One region of the Oceanobacillus sp. AG genome, then DNA from elsewhere that is predicted to be linked to it. Evidence: riboswitches for the same ligand, from Rfam matches in the RefSeq annotation. Region 1 holds a riboswitch; the other holds the start of a gene.

The links. A riboswitch is a leader RNA that binds a small molecule or an ion and turns the genes downstream of it on or off. The one in region 1 is predicted to bind S-adenosylmethionine.
Region 2: it holds a riboswitch for S-adenosylmethionine, as region 1 does, so the genes downstream of both, GN217_RS00720 (methionine ABC transporter ATP-binding protein) here and GN217_RS06255 (methionine ABC transporter ATP-binding protein) in region 1, are expected to answer to the same signal.

What each region holds. Positions count from the first base shown of each region.
Region 1 covers NZ_WOWT01000009.1:131,111-137,281, forward strand. The annotation lists gene GN217_RS06230 (acyl-CoA dehydrogenase family protein) at 1-776, shown strand, start outside; gene GN217_RS06235 (arsenate reductase family protein) at 912-1,268, shown strand; gene gcvH (glycine cleavage system protein GcvH) at 1,362-1,745, shown strand; gene GN217_RS06245 (toprim domain-containing protein) at 1,865-2,221, shown strand; gene GN217_RS06250 (thioredoxin family protein) at 2,234-2,554, shown strand; SAM riboswitch class I at 2,607-2,708, shown strand; gene GN217_RS06255 (methionine ABC transporter ATP-binding protein) at 2,796-3,824, shown strand; gene GN217_RS06260 (methionine ABC transporter permease) at 3,817-4,473, shown strand; gene GN217_RS06265 (MetQ/NlpA family ABC transporter substrate-binding protein) at 4,491-5,366, shown strand; gene GN217_RS18685 (YuzK family famiily protein) at 5,594-5,734, shown strand; gene GN217_RS06270 (DUF421 domain-containing protein) at 5,782-6,171, opposite strand, start outside.
Region 2 covers NZ_WOWT01000002.1:156,121-162,291, forward strand. The annotation lists gene GN217_RS00710 (carbon-nitrogen family hydrolase) at 7-795, shown strand; gene GN217_RS00715 (pyridoxal phosphate-dependent aminotransferase) at 821-1,987, shown strand; SAM riboswitch class I at 2,067-2,178, shown strand; gene GN217_RS00720 (methionine ABC transporter ATP-binding protein) at 2,584-3,600, shown strand; gene GN217_RS00725 (methionine ABC transporter permease) at 3,606-4,268, shown strand; gene GN217_RS00730 (alpha-hydroxy-acid oxidizing protein) at 4,302-5,444, shown strand; gene GN217_RS00735 (iron-containing alcohol dehydrogenase family protein) at 5,475-6,171, shown strand, end outside.

The sequences.
Region 1 (6,171 bases):
CTGATGAAGAACTTGAGGACGGTCGGGAAATTGCCCGGGCAATTGCTGAGTACCAAATCGAATGCTCGATTACGAAATATATGGCGACAGAATTACTTGACCGCACCGCTGACGAAGCGGTTCAGCTGCATGGTGGGTATGGGTTCATGGAGGAATATGAAGTAGAAAGAATCTACCGGGATTCCAGGATCAACCGGATATTTGAAGGTACGAATGAAATCAACCGACTGCTCGTTCCGGGAACATTGCTGAAAAAGGCAATGAAAGGGGAACTGCCATTATTACAGAAAGCCCAAGGACTTCAGGAAGAGCTTATGATGATGATGCCTGAAGAAGTTGGCACAGAACCACTTGATCAGGAAAAGCATTTAGTGCGTAATGCAAAGAAAATTGTTCTCTTAGGTGCAGGTTTGGCGGCACAGAAATACATGCAGAAACTTGAGAATGAGCAAGAAATTCTCGTCCACTTGGCCAATATGGTTGGAGATGTCTTTAATATGGAATCAGCCCTCCTCCGTACTGAAAAAGCGATTCATCAGACGGGAGAGGAGAAGAATGAGCTGAAACTGCTTTATACACAAGTATATGTACAGGAAGCATTCAATCGGATTGAGGCAGCGGCAAAAGAGATCTTAATTGCGGTGGAAGATGGAGATACTCTACGGATGATGCTCTCTTCCTTACGTAAATTGACCCGTCATGAACCGACGAATGTTATTGCGAAGAAACGGGAAATCGCCAAATCACTCATCGAAAGTGAAAAATATATCGTATAATTTCAGTTCGTCCGGAGTATAGAATATGCTCCGGACGATTTTTTTTAAACCATACGAGCTCTGTAGCAAATACATGTGTCAACAAACCTTCTATGTTAAAATAGTGGTAATTACATAAAGGAGCTGGTTTTTAAAATGAGTATGACTTTTTACTGGTATCCAAAATGCGGCACGTGCAGAAATGCGAAGAAGTGGTTGGAAGCGAACGATATCGACTTTGAGGCAGTCCATATCGTTGAGGATACACCATCTAAGGATAAGATTTTACAATTAATTGAAAAAAGTGGTCTAGAACCGAAGAAGTTCTTTAATACGAGCGGTAAAAAATATCGCGAATTGAATATGAAAGAGAAGATTAAAGATGCTTCAGTTGAAGAAATGGCAGAATACCTAGCTTCTGACGGCATGTTGATAAAACGGCCGATAGCAGCGATGGGAGACAAAATCACTGTTGGTTTTAAAGAAGACGAATACGAATCAACTTGGAATTAGTACAGAAGGTAAAGAGAAAATGTGATGTACAGTAGATTTTCTAATCTATCCATTGTATAGTTGGAGTAGAAGAAACGGAAAGGATGATAACCGATGAATTTACCAGAGGACTTACGTTATACGAAAGAGCACGAGTGGATTAAGAAAGAGAGCGACAATAAAGTGCGCATCGGAATTACTGATTTCGCTCAAGATGAACTTGGAGATATCGTGTTTGTCGAACTTCCGGAAGAGGGCGACACAGTCGAAGCGGACGATTCATTTGGCAGTGTAGAATCGGTAAAAACAGTTTCCGAGCTATATGCACCAGTCAAAGGGACAATAGTTGAAATCAATGAAGAATTGGAAGACAGCCCAGAACTTGTCAACGAATCTCCATATGAACAGGCTTGGATGATCGTTGTAGAACTAGAGGACGCAAGCGAATGGGATAATTTACTGACAGCTGAAGAATACAAAGCAATCATAGAAGAATAATACTAAAGCAAGACAAAAAAGGAGGGGGACTAACTATACAATAAAACAGTATAGTCAGCCTCCTTTCTTTCATATGCTATAATAGGTGGATGATTTGATCGGATAAGGAGTGGCAGGGTATGATAGCGCACGAAACCGAAAAAGTTATTATTGTGGAGGGGTTGACAGATAAACGTAAGATAGAAGAAATTCTAAGCGAAGAAGTCACGATTATTTGTACAAACGGCTCACTAAGCGTCCATTGGTTTGATGAGCTGTTAGAAACATATAACTTAGATGAAAATGATGTCTACATCTTTGTCGATGAAGATAAAAATGGCTTGAAACTACGAAAACAACTGGCACGGGAACTCCCTCATGCCGACCATATTTATATTAGCAGGGATTACCGTGAAGTCGCAACTACCCCTTATAAAATCCTTGCCTCCTTACTCGTTGCAAAACATTTTTCAGTACGACCAACATTTTTATATTAGTCAGGTGAGTCTATGCAGAAAGTAATATCAAAACAGCTAAAGAAAGATTCTTACTTATTATATATTTATTCGCCATTTTGTGGCACATGCCATATCGCTAGGACGATACTTGAAAAAATTGAAGACATTCATGGCGAAGAAATATTTTATGAAATGAATGCCAATTTTGAAGAAGCTTTCTTACACGAACATAAAATAGAGAACGTGCCTTGTTTATTAATTAAGGAGAATAATGAAGTAAAGGAGAAAGTGTATACTTTCTATTCTACCGGTAATATTTATCGTTATCTTTTCGAATATAAGCCTGAGCTCTTCGCTGGGGAAAGCTATTGACAGCATAACTCAACTCATGCTATGATTTCTTTATGTTAATTGAATAGGTATGCTCTTATCGAGAGCGGTGGAGGGACTGGCCCTGTGAAACCGCGGCAACCTTCAAAGTCGTTTGAAAGGTGCCAATTCCTGCTAATATCTTGATAGATAAGAGAACAAGAAATGCAACTATAGGTAAAAGCGTCTTTCTGTTCTCGAATAGAAAGACGCTTTTTTGATTTATTTGGAAGGAGATAGTACGTTGATTTCCATTAAAGGTTTAAGGAAGCAATACGTTACAAAAGAAAGGCAAATCATTGCAGTTGATGATTTGGATCTGGATATAAAAGAAGGAGAAATATTTGGCGTTATTGGTTATAGTGGTGCTGGTAAAAGTACCTTCATCCGCTTGCTCAATCGGTTGGAGGAGCCATCAGGTGGATCAGTAACAATAGGTGATAAAGACATAACACGTTTGAAGAAAAATGATCTCCGCATTGCACGCCAAGATATTGGAATGGTGTTTCAACATTTTAATTTACTATGGTCGCGGACTGTGGCAGAGAACATTGCATTCCCGCTTGAAATTGCTGGAGTGAGCAAAACGGAGCGTAAACAGCGGGTTCAAGAATTGATCGACTTGGTCGGTTTAACTGGTCGGGAAGATGCTTATCCATCTGAATTAAGTGGTGGACAAAAACAGCGTGTCGGTATTGCTAGATCACTGGCGAACAAACCGAAACTATTACTTTGTGATGAAGCGACATCTGCTCTTGACCCGGAAACGACAACATCTATTTTGGATCTACTCGTTGACATCAATGAAAAGATGGGACTCACAATTATTCTGATTACCCACGAAATGCAGGTCATCCGGAAAATTTGCCACCGGGTTGCTGTTATGGAAGAGGGAAAAGTAGTGGAAATGGGAGATGTCCTCGATGTTTTCCTTCATCCGAAACAACAAATAACAAAGAAATTTGTTAGCCAGGTGATGGGAAATGCAGAGGAAGAGGATGCGATCCCAAGTATGCTGCAAGATAATCCAGAAGGAAAGCTCATCAAACTGCAATTTATCGGAGAATCAGCAAACAAAGCTTTAATCAGTCAGCTTGCGAAACAGTTTGCCATCGATATCAATATTATCCAAGGCAAGATTACGAATACGAAGACCGGAAGTTACGGAACATTGTTTGTTCAAATTACTGGTGAGGATGCGGAAATTGACCGTGCTATTCTCTATGTTCAAACGAAAACCTCCGTGGAATTGGAGGTCATCCTAAATGTTTGAAAATGTGAATATGGACGAGCTGTTAACAGCGACTAATGAAACTTTTTATATGACAAATATTTCGCTATTAGGCACCTTGGTCATCGGAATACTTCTTGGATTATTACTATTTCTTACAGCAAGAGGCGGTATTTGGGAAAATAAAGTCATTAATGCAATAACCGCATCTGTTGTCAACGTATTCCGTTCGATTCCGTTTATAATATTGATTCTGTTATTATTTCCATTTACAAATTTCCTTATTGGGACGATTCGAGGACCAAGTGCTGCGCTACCAGCGCTAATTATCGGCAGCGCGCCATTTTACGCTCGGCTTGTGGAGATTGCGTTCCGGGAAGTTGATAAAGGTGTCATTGAAGCTGCAAAATCAATCGGTGCGAAGACGAGTACGATTATATTTAAAGTATTGATACCTGAATCCTTACCAGCTCTCGTATCAGGGCTGACCGTTACAGCTATTGCACTTATCGGCTATACCGCGATGGCAGGAATAATTGGGGCAGGCGGTCTTGGAGATTATGCTTATTTCTATGGTTTCCAGCGCCGGAACTTTGATCTTGTGTTTATTTGTACGATAATAATTTTGATCATTGTATTTATTATTCAATTTATTGGAGATTTCATTACCAATAAAATAGATAAAAGATAAAAAGGAGAGGAATAAAGATGAGAAAGTTTCTAGGATTAATTCTACTATCATTCATTCTGTTGCTGGCTGCATGTGGTACAAGTGGAGAAAAAGAAGATACCGCAAATGGTGCAGATGATACAGATAACACCGCTGGAGAAGAAGCCACAGAACCGGTTGATATCGTTATTGGCGCATCAAGTACACCCCATGCCGAAATTTTAGAAGAAGCTAAGCCGTTGCTTGAAGAGGAAGGAATCAATATAACAATCGAGATGTATCAAGATTATGTATTACCGAATGAGGACTTGGAATCGGGTACGCTCGATGCGAACTTCTTCCAGCATATTCCGTTCCTCGATCAAACAATTGATGACACAGGGTATGATTTAGATTATATTGATGGAATCCATATTGAACCGATGGGTGTTTACTCGAAGAATATCACATCACTTGATGAGATTGAGGATGGTCAAGAGATTATCATCAGCCGTTCCATTCCTGACCATGGACGTATTCTTTCATTATTTGAGCAACAAGACTTGATTACATTGGATGAGAGTGTAGAGAAATCTACGGCAACAATTGATGATATTGTAGACAATCCATTGAATCTAACATTCTCACCAGATGTGGATCCATTGTTATTACCAGAAATGTACGAGTCGGAGCCGGATGCATTAGTTGCAATCAACACAAACTATGCCATCGATGCAGGCCTGAATCCGCTAGAAGATGCGTTATTCATTGAAGACGAGAATTCAGAGTATGTAAACGTCATCGCCGTCCGCAGTAAGGACAAAGACAATCCTGCGTTCCAAACATTAGTTGATGTTTTACAATCGGAAGAAATCCAAAACTTCATCTTAGAAAATTATGATGGGGCAGTTGTTCCGGTTGGCGGAAGCAATTAAAATTTGTGAAATCGGTAGTAAAAGGAAGCATAAGCTTAAATGTTTATGCTTCCTTTCTTTATATTACAGCATCGTTCATTTCCAGTTAAATACTCCACCCTATACGTTTATTTCTCCTTTGAGCAGGGTAGCGTTATTGTGTTAACCTTTTAATGTAGAAAACAAAGGAGTGGTTTATTATTAATTCGGTTAATAATGAGTATTATACGCAAGAAATGGAGAAGGCAATGAACGAATATCATAAAATGAGCATTGCCGAATACGAATCGAATTTAGCAAACCGAATGAAAGTAGAGCGGAAACGCGAACGGGAATATCAGGAATCAAAACAAATCATCGCTGAAATTGACAATCAGCTTGGATACTAAAAGAACAGAAGACGGGCCTACTTGGTCTGTCTTCTGTTCTTTTTAGCTCATACCTCATTCATCATACCGCGAATTGTAAAGCCGTCATTTTTAGACCATTCCGCGTAATAGATTTTACTGATTTCGGTATAGCCTAACTTCGCAAGTTCTGACTTTAGCCATGTTTCACTTTTTCCGATTTTTTCTAGTATTGTTCCTACTATTTTCCCTTCATCAATCACTAGATAGCTAAGGGCTGCTTCTTTTGGTTGGATGGAAAGCATTTCTGCTGTGACTGGTACGGATCGTTCATACTCTAACACACTCAGCTGTCCGCTTGGCTCGAGTATTCCATATTTCACTTCATTAATTGAGAAAATGCCTTGTTGCCTTAGCATTGTACGCAACTGTTCCGATTCAAGCTTATTCTTTTTCAAAGCTTTTATATCGAGTTCACC
Region 2 (6,171 bases), on a different contig from region 1:
ATGGATATGATGAAAGTTGCTGTTTACCAAATGGAACTTGTACCAGGTTCCCCGCATGATAACAGGGAAAAGGTGAAGCATTGGGTTGGATCAGAAGTAAAGAATGATAAGCCAGACATCATCCTATTGCCGGAAATGTGGACAACATCCTATGTGCTGGAAGAGCTCCAAACAATTGCAGATGATGCATTAGAGCCTACTAAATCTTTTTTAAGTGAATTGGCGAAGGAATACAAGATTAATATTGTCGGTGGCTCGATTGCGAATAAAGTGGATGACAAATTATATAATACGAGTCTTGTTTTTGACCGCGCCGGCAACCTTGTTTATGAATATAGCAAGATGCACCTCGTACCGATGTTGAACGAACCAGCATACTTGACTGGTGGCAAGGAAAAAGTGCAAACTTTTGAACTCGATGGGATTCGGATGGGTGTCATTATTTGCTATGACCTGCGTTTTCCAGAACTCACGCGCAAGTTGGCGTTAGACGGGGCGCAAGTATTATTTATCCCTGCCGAATGGCCGAAACCGCGGACCAATCATTGGGTTAACCTGCAAATAGCCCGCGCAATTGAAAACCAAATGTATGTCGTATCTGCAAACAATGTCGGCACCCTGAATGAGGTTAAATACACCGGAACTTCTTTAATCGCAGACCCTTGGGGAGATGTTCTCGTAAAAGGTTCAGAAGATAAAGAAGAAACATTACGAGGCACAATCAATCCGGACAGGGTAATTGAAGTCAGAAAAAGTGTCCCAATCTTTGAAAGCCGTGTCCCAGAGTTATATTAAATATACAAATAAAGAGGTTATGTCAATGGAATTTTCGAATCGCCTAAAGGAGTTGCCCGTTCAATTTTTTGCAACTCTCGTAGAAAAAGTGACAAAAGCATACGCAGAAGGTCGCGATGTCATTAATTTGGGGCAAGGGAACCCGGATCAACCAACTCCACCCCATATTGTGCAAGCTTTGCAAGAAGCTGCCGCAGACCCAAATTCACATAAATACTCGCCGTTTCGTGGCACAGCGGAATTGAAACGAGCAGCAGCCGATTTCTATAAGCGGGAATACAATGTCGATTTAGACCCGGAAGCGGAAGTAGCTGTTTTATTTGGGACGAAGATTGGCTTAGTCGAACTACCCCTCGCCTTAATGAACGAAGGCGACATGCTGTTACTGCCAGATCCAGGCTACCCGGACTATCTATCTGGCGTCAAGCTTGCGAATGTTCGGCATGAAGTAATGCCATTACTTCGAGAAAATGCATTCTTACCAGACTATGACAAGCTCACGCCGAAACAATTAGAAGAAGCGAAATTACTTTACTTAAATTATCCGAATAATCCTACAGGAGCCATCGCTTCCAAAGAATTTTTCGAAGAGACGGCACAGTTAGGCAAGGAGCACGGTATCGGTATCGTCCATGATATTGCTTACGGTGCAATAGGCTTTGACGGGAAAAAACCGGTTAGTTTCCTCGAGGTAGAGGGCGCTAAAGATATCGGGATCGAGCTTTATACCTTATCGAAAACATACAATATGGCCGGTTGGCGAGTAGGCTTTGCTGTTGGGAACGCGAAAATGATTGAAGCGATCAATCTCCTGCAAGATCATTTATTCGTTAGTCTGTTCCCCGCAGTCCAACATGCGGCGGCTGTTGCCTTAACTGCAGAGCAATCAAGTGTGGAGGAATTAGTCGAGCTGTATGAAGGGCGCAGGAATGCATTAATCGCGGCATGTAAACGGATTGGTTGGGAAGTTGAAGCTCCTAGTGGCTCGTTCTTTGCATGGCTGCCGGTTCCGAGTGGGTATACAAGTGAGCAATTTGCTGATTTGCTACTGGAAAAGGCTGATGTTGCTGTCGCCGCCGGAAATGGCTTCGGGACGTACGGGGAAGGTTATATCCGGATCGGTTTACTAGTTGATGAAGCCCGTCTTGAAGAAGCAGTCGAACGGATTGAAAAACTTAAACTTTTCTCTTAGTCTGAAAGATTACTAAAATAAGAGTTGACGACACGTAACTTTTGCTGTAGTCTATATCAATATAATTAAATAGTTTTATCTCTTATCAAGAGTAGCTGAGGGACTGGCCCGATGAAGCTCGGCAACCTTTTTATGTCAACCATAAAAGAGGTGCTAATTCCAGCAAAACGTGATGTTTTGAAAGATAAGAGAGGACCTCTGAATACATACAAAGCCTCTCTTTCTTTAGAAAAGAGAGGCTATTTTTATTGTATAAGGAACTATAAAGTAAAAGTGTTGTGATAACTTAGGTGTCCAGGGCCAGCCACGTCCGCTCTGCGCCCAGCAACTAGCAGATCTTTTGGTGGGACGAGCAGTGCGCAGTCCCAAACTTCACACTCCTCCAATCGATAAGTCAACATCGGCTCTCTACGTTCGCCGTGTTTCCTTTATCTCATTCCGGAGTGCTCCAGTTTGTACGTTGCTACGACGCACAGGATGTGCTAGTGCAGGTGTTGCGACAGGACGTCGCGTTTTTAACCTGCAAGGGCGCTTCCGCCTTTGTTTATACCAACTATTTCTTAATCTAAAGACAATTGGAAGGGAAAGGTAGATAGATGATCAAATTAGAGAACATCACGAAGGTATTCCCATCTAAAAATGGGGATGTTACAGCGGTAAACAATGTTAACCTTCATGTAAAAAAAGGTGAAATCCACGGTGTCATTGGCTACAGTGGTGCCGGTAAAAGTACCTTGATCCGGCTCGTCAATTTACTAGAAAAGCCGAACAGTGGAACGGTAACGATCAATGGTACAGAGCTAACAGCCCTATCAAATGAAAATTTGCGGAAAATGAGACAGAAGATCGGAATGATTTTCCAGCATTTCAATCTCATGAAGACTGCAACCGTTTATGAGAACGTAGCAACACCACTAAGACTTCTAGGGCTTAACAAAACAGAAGTGAAAGAACGTGTAGAAAAATATTTGAAAATTGTTGATTTAGCAGACAGAGGGGACAGCTACCCTTCTCAATTATCTGGCGGACAGAAGCAGCGGGTCGCCATTGCACGCGCATTATCACAGGAACCGGAAATCCTGCTGAGCGACGAGGCGACAAGTGCCCTTGACCCCGAAACAACGAATTCAATTCTTGATTTACTCCTTAAGATTAACGAAGAACTGGGGATAACCATCTTACTCATTACCCACGAAATGAGTGTCATTCAGAAAATTTGTGATGACGTTTCGGTTCTAGAAAATGGAGAAATCGTTGAACAGCGCTCCAGTATCGAATTGTTCACCGATCCCCGTCATAAGACGACAAAGAAGTTTTTAGATACGATTTCCCAGCGTAAATTATCCGCATCACTCATCAACCAATTGAAACTAAATGGTACGGTGACAAGCCTAACATTTATTGGAGAGAGTGCCGGGGAGCCTTTACTTGCACAAGTGATTGAGAAGTTTAAAGTGAAGCCGAATATTTTAACGGCGAATATTATGGAATTGAAAAACGGGATCGTCGGAAATCTGATCATTCATCTTGTTGGTGAACAGGAACAAATCAATGCCTCCTTAACGTTCTTAAACGATCAAGGGGTCGTGACAGAAGAAGTGGAGGGTGAATAAATAAAATGGAAAACTTTATCGAACAATGGCTGCCTATTATTGGCCAAGCTATCATTGAAACGTTTCAAATGGTCATCATTTCCTTATTTTTTGCGATTTTGATTGGGGTGCCTTTAGGCATACTTGTTGTACTGACACGCCCGGGACAATCATTGGAAAATAAATTCGTCTATCAATTATTGAATCTCGTTATAAACATAGTCCGCTCGATTCCGTTTATTATTCTATTATTCTTTATTCTGCCATTTACGAAATTCTTGGTCGGCACAACGATTGGCGTGCAAGGTGTTATCGTTCCACTCGTTATTTACACCGCGCCATATCTTGCACGCTTACTGGAAAGTTCTCTACTCGAAGTGGATAGCGGAATTATTGAAGCATATAAAGCAATGGGGATTAAAACACATAAAATCATCTGGAGTGTCATGCTTCGAGAAGCACGCCCATCCATCGTTTTAGGCTTAACAATTGTTACAATCAGCTTGATCGGCGCGACCGCAATGGCCGGTCTAGTCGGTGCAGGAGGACTCGGAGATCTTGCGTATCGTTTCGGACACTTGCGTTATGAAGTAGATGTCATGTATGCAACGGTCTTTATCTTAATCATCCTCGTCCAAGGAATCCAGTCCCTTGGTAACCGGATCGCTGCACGTTTGAAAAAGGATTAAACGGAAGAAAGCCAACTTTAGGAGGTAGAAGTCTTGACGACTACAAAGACGAAAGATGCATTCATTACGAACCTAGAAACAACGGAGACTTTTCCTTTTCGTGTAGAAGAATTAGAGGCAAAAGCGAAAGGAAAAATGTCGAAAAATGCATTTGGATACACCCGCTCTGGAGGCGGAGGGGAGGAGACGTTGCGGAAAAACATCGCTTCATTCGAGAAATATTCTATTCTGCCCCAATATTTAAATGATGTCTCCAACGTGGATACAAGTATTGAGCTATTTGGTCATACGTATCGCCACCCATTTTTGCTCGCTCCGATCGGAATGCTGAAAACTACGCATGAAGAAGCGGAACTTGCGGTTGCAAAAGCAGCTGCGAAATTGGATGTACCTTATATACAAAGCACGGTTTCCAGTTACGCAATCGAGGAAGTGGCAGAGGTTTCAGAAGGTAGTCCAAAATGGTTCCAGTTGTACTGGTCCAATAACGAAAATATTTCCTTTAATATGGTAAAGCGTGCAGAAGAAGCAGGCTATCAAGCAATCGTCCTTACTATCGATACAACAATGTTCGGCTGGCGCGAGGAGGACATGACGAACCGATTCTCACCGCTGAAAGCAGGCTACGGAAAAGCGAATTATATTACAGATAGTGCCTTTCTATCCACATTAAAGCAGGACGACGAGGCATCTGTCGTAGAAGAAATTTTGCAAAACATTTACCATCCGAAGTTAAGCTGGAAGCATGTTGCTGAACTGAAGAAACGCACATCTCTCCCGGTTTTATTAAAAGGAATCCTACATCCGACAGATGCAAGACTCGCGATTGAAAACGGGGTCGATGGCATTATCGTTTCCAACCATGGCGGTCGGCAGTTAGATGGTGTCATCTCTAGCATTGACGCGCTCCCAGCAGTTGTAGAAGAGGTTGGAGGGGAAGTCCCGATTTTAATCGATAGTGGCATTCGCCGCGGAGCAGATGTCGTTAAAGCACTTGCGTTAGGTGCCGACGCGGTTTTACTCGGCAGACCTTACGCATATGGGCTAGCCCTCGCTGGACAAGCCGGTGTTGAAAAAGTACTCACAAACTTTATGCAGCAGACAAGATCCTCCCTTGCGCTTGCCGGAGCGTCGAGTGTCAAGGCAGCGCGAAATATTCATATTTTGAAAGATTAAGCGAAGTAGGCGAAAAAAGGAGCACGTTAGATGGCAACAGCAATTGTAAAAGGAGCACCAGGCCATTACCGGACCGGTTCCGGTGTTTTAAAAGAATTACCGACGCATCTGGCAGATTTAGGTGTAAAAAATATTCATATTGTAAGTGGCAGAAAGGCATGGCAAGCGACATCACCTTATCTTCCGGAAGAATTGGATCACCAAGCATTAACATTCGTCGATGGTCCTTGCACATTAGAAACGAGCGAACAATTAGCAGCAATGTGCGAAAAAGAAAAAGCGGATGCTGTCATCGGTATCGGCGGAGGGACTGCACTCGATATTGCAAAAGCAGCAGCCGTCCAAGCTGGAATCAAGTCGGTTCTAATACCGACAATCGCAGCGACCTGTGCCGCCTGGACACCGCTTAGCGTATTCTATGAAGCGGACGGAACTCATTCCCACTATACCGAGTTCCCGGTAGCGAACACGCTCGTCCTGATTGAACCAGCAATCATTGCAGCTTCACCGATTCGATTTTTGAAGGCTGGAATCGGTGACACTTTGGCAAAATACTATGAAGCAGACGCGTTAGTTCGCAGTTTTTACAAGAATCAAGAATTCCCAGTTTGGTTGCAAGTTTCCCAGTTCGCTGCAAGAGCATGCCGCGATATTTTATTAAAAGACGGAAAAGCGGCACTTGAATCGGTTTCGAAGCAAGAAGTTACCGACGCACTTGTCCGCGTCA